2 regions of the Streptomyces sp. NBC_00096 genome follow, and region 1 is predicted to be linked to the other one. Evidence: riboswitches for the same ligand, from Rfam matches in the RefSeq annotation. Region 1 holds a riboswitch; the other holds the start of a gene.
What was found. Region 1 has a riboswitch for cobalamin ahead of OG904_RS30985 (aldehyde dehydrogenase family protein). Riboswitches for the same ligand answer to the same signal wherever they lie in the genome.
Positions count from the first base shown of each region.

Region 2: linked by a shared signal. The riboswitch ahead of metE (5-methyltetrahydropteroyltriglutamate--homocysteine S-methyltransferase) and the one ahead of OG904_RS30985 (aldehyde dehydrogenase family protein) in region 1 are both predicted to bind cobalamin.

Region 1 covers NZ_CP108221.1:6,923,222-6,927,052, reverse strand. The annotation lists gene OG904_RS30990 (serine hydrolase domain-containing protein) at 138-1,472, opposite strand; cobalamin riboswitch at 1,696-1,882, shown strand; partial or broken gene OG904_RS30985 (aldehyde dehydrogenase family protein) at 2,072-2,488, shown strand; partial or broken gene OG904_RS30980 (IS3 family transposase) at 2,563-3,799, shown strand.
Region 2 covers NZ_CP108221.1:258,715-262,545, reverse strand. The annotation lists gene aceB (malate synthase A) at 1-718, shown strand, start outside; gene OG904_RS01210 (3-hydroxybutyryl-CoA dehydrogenase) at 715-1,599, shown strand; cobalamin riboswitch at 1,748-1,973, shown strand; gene metE (5-methyltetrahydropteroyltriglutamate--homocysteine S-methyltransferase) at 2,147-3,831, shown strand, end outside.

The sequences.
Region 1 (3,831 bases):
CCCCGGCCGGCCGTGGCCCATCCGGCCTCACGGAGCATCCCCCGGCGTCACCCGGTCGGCCCTCATCGCTCCCCTCCCCCCTCTGGCACACGGCCCCGGCCACGGCCACTGCCCCGGCCCCGGCCGTCAGGCGGCCGTCAGGCGGTGCAGAATTCGGCCGCCAGCATGCCGTTCAGGCTGTACAGCTCCCAGAGCGGCCAGTCGCCGTTCATGTTGAGCACGATGGCGTGGCTGCCGTCCGCCGTGGAGTAGAGGTAGCTCATCGAACCGAATCCCGCGCCGTTGTGCCCGTACAGGACGACGGTGGAGCCGTTCGCGCAGGTGACCGTACGGCGGGTGAGGCCGAGTCCGTAGTCGGCCTGGACGGCCTTCCAGGGGCGGCTCGCGTACCAGTAGCCGGGCGTGGCCTTGTCACCCGAACTGACCGTGCTGATGGCCGGGTTCACGATGCATTCCGGCCAGGCCCGGGCCGGGTCGCAGGGGACGCCGGGGATCGGGGTGGAGGGAGCTCCCGCCCCGGTGGGGTTCAGTTCGGTCATCATCTGCGCGAGCTGCGCCGGGGGCAGGAGCCGGCCGCCGACCAGTGCGCGGATGAAGGTGATCAGGTCACCGCTGGTGGACACGACGGCTCCGGCCGCGCCGCCGATGGAGGGGTTCCAGTCGGCGGCCGGGACGGAGAGGTGGCCGAACAGCCCGCGCCGCTGCAGGTAGTTGGTGAAGAACTGGTCGTGGGGCGTCGGCAGGGTGGGTGTGGACCCGGGGAGCACGGTGTGGGTGAGGCCGAGTGGCTGGATGATCCGGCGGGTGACCTCGTCGGCCCACGGATGCCCGGTCACCCGCTCGATGATCATGCCGAGCAGGACGTAGTTGGTGTTGCTGTAGTGCATCCCGCCGCCCGGGGCGAACAGCGGCCCGTGGGAGGCGCCTTCGTCGACGAGCTGCTGGGGGGAGTACTCCGGCAGGTTGGGGAAGCTGCTGCCCGCGCTCGCCAGCACCCCCAGGTCGCCGAGGTAGTTGAAGATGCCGCTGGAGTGCTGGAGGAGGTTCCGCACGGTGATGGGCGGGCTGCCGGGCGGGGGGTTGAAGCACTGCCCGGTGCCCGTGTTGCAGCCCGCGACCGGGTTCGTCTTCAGGACCGGGCCCAGCAGGCCGAAGACGTCGTCCTCGAGGCGGACCTTGCCCTCGGCGACGAGCTGGAGCACGGTCGTCGCGGTCAGGGTCTTGGTGATCGAGCCGGCCCGGAAGGGGCTGTCAGGATTGCGTACGGGTGTTCCCGCGTCCGTGGCTCCGGTACCGGTCCAGGAGACGCCGTCCTTGTAGACGCCGGCGATCACCCCGGGGATCCCGTCGCCGCCGACGGCGGTCCCCGCCTCGGCCCGCATGGCGGAGAGCAGGGGTTCGTGGCTGTCGTGTGCGGCGGCCGGTGTGGACGGCAGGCCCATGGCGGCGACCAGGACGGCCGCGGCGGCCACCGCGAGGCGACCCCTTGTGGTGCGTGGCGTGTGCGTGATGCGTGGGGTCTGCGTGATGTGTGTGGTGCGTGTTCTGCGTATGCCTCTCATCGTTCCCCCGTGTCGGTACCGCCGGACGGTGCCGCCCGGTAGCGGCGAAGCTACGCAGGACGGGTCGACAAGGGAAGGGCCGGGCGCGGCGCGCGGCCGCCGGTTGCGGCAGCGGGTCTGGACTTACTAGGACGTCCAACTATATGTTCGTGGGCACAAGGTCCGCGGTGCAGGGAAGCCGGTGAGAAACCGGCACGGTCCCGCCACTGTGACCGGGGAGTGTGCTGCCATCCACACGCCACTGACGGGTTCCGTCGGGAAGGCGGGCGGCACGCGGGGATCCGGAAGTCAGGATACCGGCCGCGGAACGTTCCGTGTTGTCCACGAGGATGGAGCAGACACGCATGGCACCGGTTTGTACCCATGACCCTGGTGATCCGGCGGAGCGCGCGCACCACCTGTCCACGCGCTCGTAGTTCTCACGACCTTCCCCAGCGGCGTGCCCCATCGGGTCCGTCCGCGGCTGCGCCGTGCCATCCCCGGATCCAACCTGACGAGAGCAGGCACCCATGGTCCGTGAACTCACCCATTTCATCGGCGGGAAGCACGCCACCGGAACATCCGGCCTCTTCGCCGACGTGTACGACCCCAACACCGGCTCGGTACAGGCCCGCGTCCCGCTCGCCGGGCGCGCCGACACCGAGGCCGCCATCGCCAACGCCGAGGAGGCGCAGGCCGGGTGGGGCCAGTGGAACCCCCAGCGCCGCTCGCGCGTACTGCTGCGCTTCCTGCAACTGATCGAAGGGGAGCGGGACTCCCTCGCCCGGCTGCTGTCGGCCGAGCACGGCAAGACCGTGGCCGACGCGCACGGCGACCTGCAACGCGGCCTCGAGGTAGTCGAGTTCGCCGCCGGGATCCCGCACCTCCTCAAGGGCGAGTTCAGCGACAACGTGAGTACCGGGATCGAAGTGCACTCCCTGCGCACACGGGGCCTCCCCCTGAGTGGTGGACACGCTGATACTGGATCTTGATTGATCCGGAGGAAGCGAGAAGACCACCGATGGCTCTGAAGGACTATTCGGACGAGTTCAAGGCAGATGCAGTGGCCCTGTACGAGTCCACGCCCGGTGCGACGTACAAGGGCATCGCCGCTGACCTGGGCGTCAACCGGGCGACCCTGCGGGAGTGGGTACTGCGGGACCGCGAACGCCGTGGCGGCACCGCCGCTGCTGTGATGCAGGCCGCCGGCCACGGGGCGGCGGTGTCGCCCAGTGATCCGGACGAGCGGGTCCGGCGGCTGGAGGCCAGGGTGGCCGAGCTCGAGGCCAGTGAGCGCAAGCTCGCCACCGAGCGGGACATACTCCGCAAGGCGGCCAAGTATTTCGCCGGAGAGACGAACTGGTGACCAGCCGCTTCCAGTTCGTTGACGACCACCGGGCCACCTATGAGGTGAAGCGGCTCTGCCAGGTCCTGGACGTCAACCGGTCCAGCTACTACAAATGGCTCGCCGGCGCCCAGGCCCGGGCCGCCCGGCAGCGCGATGACCAGGTCCTGGCCGGGGAGATCCGCAAGGTCCACAGCGAGTCCGGTGGCGCTTACGGCTCACCACGCGTGACCGCCGAGCTCCGCGAGAAGGGGCATGTGGTCAACGAGAAGCGGGTCGCCCGGGTCATGAGGACGCACTCCGTCACCGGCATCCGGCTGCGCAGACGCGTCCGCACCACCGTCCCCGACCCGTCGACCACACCGGTCGCAGACCTGTTCCAGCGAGACTTCACCGCCCCTGAGCCCGGGCGGAAATACATGGGCGACATCACCTATCTCCCGCTCGCGGGAGGAAGTTCCTCTACCTCGCGACCGTGCTGGACTGCTTCAGCCGCAAGGTCGTGGGCTGGTCCATCGCCGACCACATGCGCACCGGCCTGGTCGCCGACGCACTGCGGATGGCCGGCTCGACCCGCGGCAGCCTGGACGGCGCCGTGTTCCACTCGGACCACGGCGCCCAGTACGGTTCCCGGGCCTACGCCAGCCTCTGCGACCAGCTCGGGGTGACCCGTTCCATGGGCGCGGTCGGCACCAGCGCCGACAACGCGGCCTGCGAAAGCTTCCACGCCTCCCTGAAACGCGAGACCCTCCAAGGAGACCCCGACTACGGCGATGCCGACACCTGCCGCCGAACCGTCTTCGCCTGGCTGACCCGCTACAACACCCGCCGCAGGCACTCCGCCAACGGCCACCTCAGTCCCGACGAATACGAACGCCGACACCACGCCGCTAGACTCACCCTCGCCGCGTGATCAATAACCGCGTGCCCACCTTCTTGGGGGAA
Region 2 (3,831 bases), 6.7 Mb from region 1:
GCTCCCCGACCGGGCGAAGGTCACGATGACCGCCCCGTTCATGCGGGCGTACACCGAACTCCTCGTGCGCACCTGCCACCGGCGCGGTGCCCACGCCATCGGCGGCATGGCGGCCCACGTCCCGAGCCGGGACGCCGAAGCCAACGCCGCGGCCCTCGCCAAGGTGCGCCTGGACAAGGAGTACGAGGCCGAGGCCGGCTCCGACGGTTCCTGGGTCGCCCACCCCGGGCTCGTCCCCGGCTGCCGCGAGGTCTTCGACGGAGTGCTGGGAGAGCGGCCGAACCAGCTGGCGAGGACGCGCGAGGACGTCGAGGTCACGGCCGCCGACCTGCTGTCCGTCCGCCGCATCGCCGCCCCGCCCACCCAGGAGGGCATCCGCTCCAACGTGGCCGTGGCACTGCGCTACTTCGACGCCTGGCTGCGCGGCAGCGGCGCCGTCGCACTGAACGGGCTGATGGAGGACGCCGCCACCGCCGAGATCGCCCGCGTGCAGATCTGGCAATGGCTGCGCCACGACCGGGTGGACCGGGCGACGGTCACCGACCTCCTCGACGCCGAATGCGCTGCCCTGGAGTCCGAGGACCCGCGGGCACTCGCCCTCGAAGCCAGGGAGATCTTCGTGGACACCGCACTCTCGGTCCACCTGCCCGCCTTCTTCACCCCCGAGGCCTACACCCGCCACCTCGTCCGCCGTACCGGCGCGCGGGTGACCGCGTGAGCGCCACCGCGGGCGCGTCCCGCATCCAGCGCGTCGGAGTCGTCGGCGGCGGGCAAATGGGCGCCGGCATCGCCGAGGTGTGCGCCCGCGCCGGAATCGACACCGTCGTCGCCGAGTCGGACGCGGCCGCCGCCCGCGCCGCCGGCGAACGCGTCGCCGTATCCCTGGAACGCGCCGTCCAGCGCGGCAAGCTGGACCGGATCTCCGCCGAGGACGCCCTGGCCCGGCTCGTGTTCACGGGCGACCTGGAAGACCTCGCCGACCGGCAGCTGGTCATCGAGGCCGTCACCGAGAACCCGGACGCCAAGGCGGAGGTCTTCACCGCCCTCGACAAGATCGTCGAGGACCGGGAGGCCGTCCTCGCCACGAACACCTCGGCCATCCCGATCATGCGGCTGGGCATGGCCACCGGCCGCGCGGACCGGGTGGTGGGCCTGCACTTCTTCAACCCCGTACCCGTCCTGCCGCTGGTCGAGGTCGTCTCCTCCCTGCACACCTCGGCGGACACCGTCGCCACCGTGGAGTCCTTCGCCCGCGACGCCCTGGGCAAGACCATGGTCCGCTCCCAGGACCGGGCCGGCTTCGTCGTCAACGCGCTGCTCGTCCCCTACCTCCTCTCGGCCATTCGGATGGCCGAATCCGGGTACGCCAGCGCCGCCGACGTGGACGCCGGGATGGAGCTGGGCTGCGCCCACCCCATGGGGCCGCTCAAGCTCGCCGACCTGATCGGCCTGGACACGGTCGCGGCCATCGCCGAGTCGCTCTACGAGGAGTTCAAGGAACCCCTGTTCGCCCCGCCCCCGCTGCTCCAGCGGATGGTGCAGGCGGGGCTGCTGGGCCGCAAGAGCGGCCGCGGGTTCCACATGTACGGCCGGGCCTGAGGGTCCCGGCAGGTCTCCGGGCAGAGGGTGCGCCGGAGGCGCGCAAGAGCGGTGGGGGCGCGGCGAGTGGTGTCGCCGCACCCCCGCCGTGTCCCATTTCACCGTCCGCCCACCGGACCGCTGTGTCCATTCTCGAGTCCGGCGGCCTAGGGTGGGCCCCGCAGCTGGTTCGCCCCGTCCGCCAGGCGGGATGCGTCGTAAGAGGGAACCCGGTGGAAATCCGGGACTGCCCCGCAGCGGTGAGCGGGAACGACCGCCGTCATACGCACTGGGACCGGAACCGGTCCTGGGAAGCGACGGCCAGTAGGAGCCCGCCGGGAGACCGGCAGGCGTGCCCGCGAGTCCGAAGACCTGCCCGTTGCCCGTGCGCGATCGACCGCGCACGGTTTCCCGGTGACCTCGTGGGCGGGTCGGCGTGCAATGCGGGCGGATCCTCCCGTCGCGTACCCAGACGTACGCGATCCCGGCGGTCCTCCCGTTCCGGCACCCCTTCGCACCCTCGGCCCGTCACCGGGTCCATGGAGACACGCTCGCGAAGGAGAGTTCCGTGACCACCGAGTCCACAGCCGCGCCAGTACGGGCCACCGTGTACGGCTACCCCCGCCAGGGCCAGAACCGCGAACTGAAGAAGGCCGTCGAGGGCTACTGGAAGGGCCGCGTCACCGCCGAAGCCCTCCGGAACACCGCCCGCGAACTGCGCCGCACCAACTGGCGGCAGCTCGCCGAGGCCGGCATCACCGAGGTTCCGACCGGCGACTTCTCCTACTACGACCACGTACTCGACACCACGGTCATGGTCGGCGCGGTACCCGCCCGCCACCGGGCGGCAGCCCGGGCAGGGGCCCTGGACGGGTACTTCGCGATGGCGCGCGGCACACAGGACGTGGCCCCCCTCGAAATGACCAAGTGGTTCGACACCAACTACCACTACCTCGTCCCCGAACTGGGCCCCGACACCGTCTTCACGGCCGACTCCGCCAAGCAGGTCGCCGAACTGAAGGAAGCCCTGGCCCTCGGCCACACCGCCCGGCCGGTCCTGGTCGGCCCGCTGACGTACCTGCTCCTCGCCAAGCCCGCACCGGGCGTCGCCGCCGACTTCGAGCCGCTGACCCTCCTCGACCGGCTGCTGCCGGTCTACGCCCAGGTCCTCGCGGACCTGCGCGCCGCGGGCGCCGCATGGGTCCAGCTGGACGAGCCGGCACTGGTCCAGGACCGCACCCCGGCCGAACTGAACGCCGCCGCCCGCACCTACCGGGAGCTCGGTGCCCTGACCGAGCGCCCCAAGCTGCTCGTCGCCTCGTACTTCGACCGGCTCGGGGAAGCCCTGCCCGTACTGGCGAAGGCCCCCGTGGAGGGCCTCGCCCTCGACTTCACCGGCGCGGCCGAAGCCAACCTGCGCGATCTCGCCGCGGTCGGCGGCCTCCCCGGCAAGCGACTGGTCGCCGGCGTGGTCGACGGCCGCAACATCTGGATCAACGACCACCAGAAGTCGCTGACCACCCTCGGAACGCTCCTCGGTCTCGCCGGCCGGGTCGACGTCGCGGCATCCTGCTCCCTGCTGCACGTCCCGCTCGACGCCGACGCCGAGCGCGACATCGACCCGCAGATCCGCCGCTGGCTCGCCTTCGCCCGCCAGAAGACCACCGAGATCACCACGCTGGCCCGGGGACTGGCCGGGGGCACCGGCTCGATCACCGCCGAACTCGCCGCCAACCGGGCCGACCTGGCCTCCCGCGCCACCTCCGCCATCACCCACGACCCCGCAGTCCGGGCCCGTACCGGGACGATCACCGACGCGGACGGGCGCCGCGCCCAGCCCTACGCCGAGCGCGCCGCCGCCCAGCGAGCCCTCCTGGGCCTGCCGCTGCTGCCCACCACGACCATCGGCTCCTTCCCGCAGACCGGCGAACTGCGCCTGGCCCGCGCCGCCCTGCGGGCCGGACGCATCGGCACCGACGGCTACGAGGAGCGGATCGAGGCCGAGATCCGCGAGGTCCTCTCCTTCCAGGAGAAGGCGGGGATCGACGTCCTGGTGCACGGCGAGCCCGAACGCAACGACATGGTCCAGTACTTCGCCGAGCAGCTCACCGGCTACCTCGCCACCCAGCACGGCTGGGTCCAGTCCTACGGCACCCGGTACGTGCGCCCGCCGGTCCTGGCCGGGGACGTCTCCCGGCCCGACCCGATGACCGTCCGCTGGACCGCGTACGCCCAGTCGCAGACCGCCAAGCC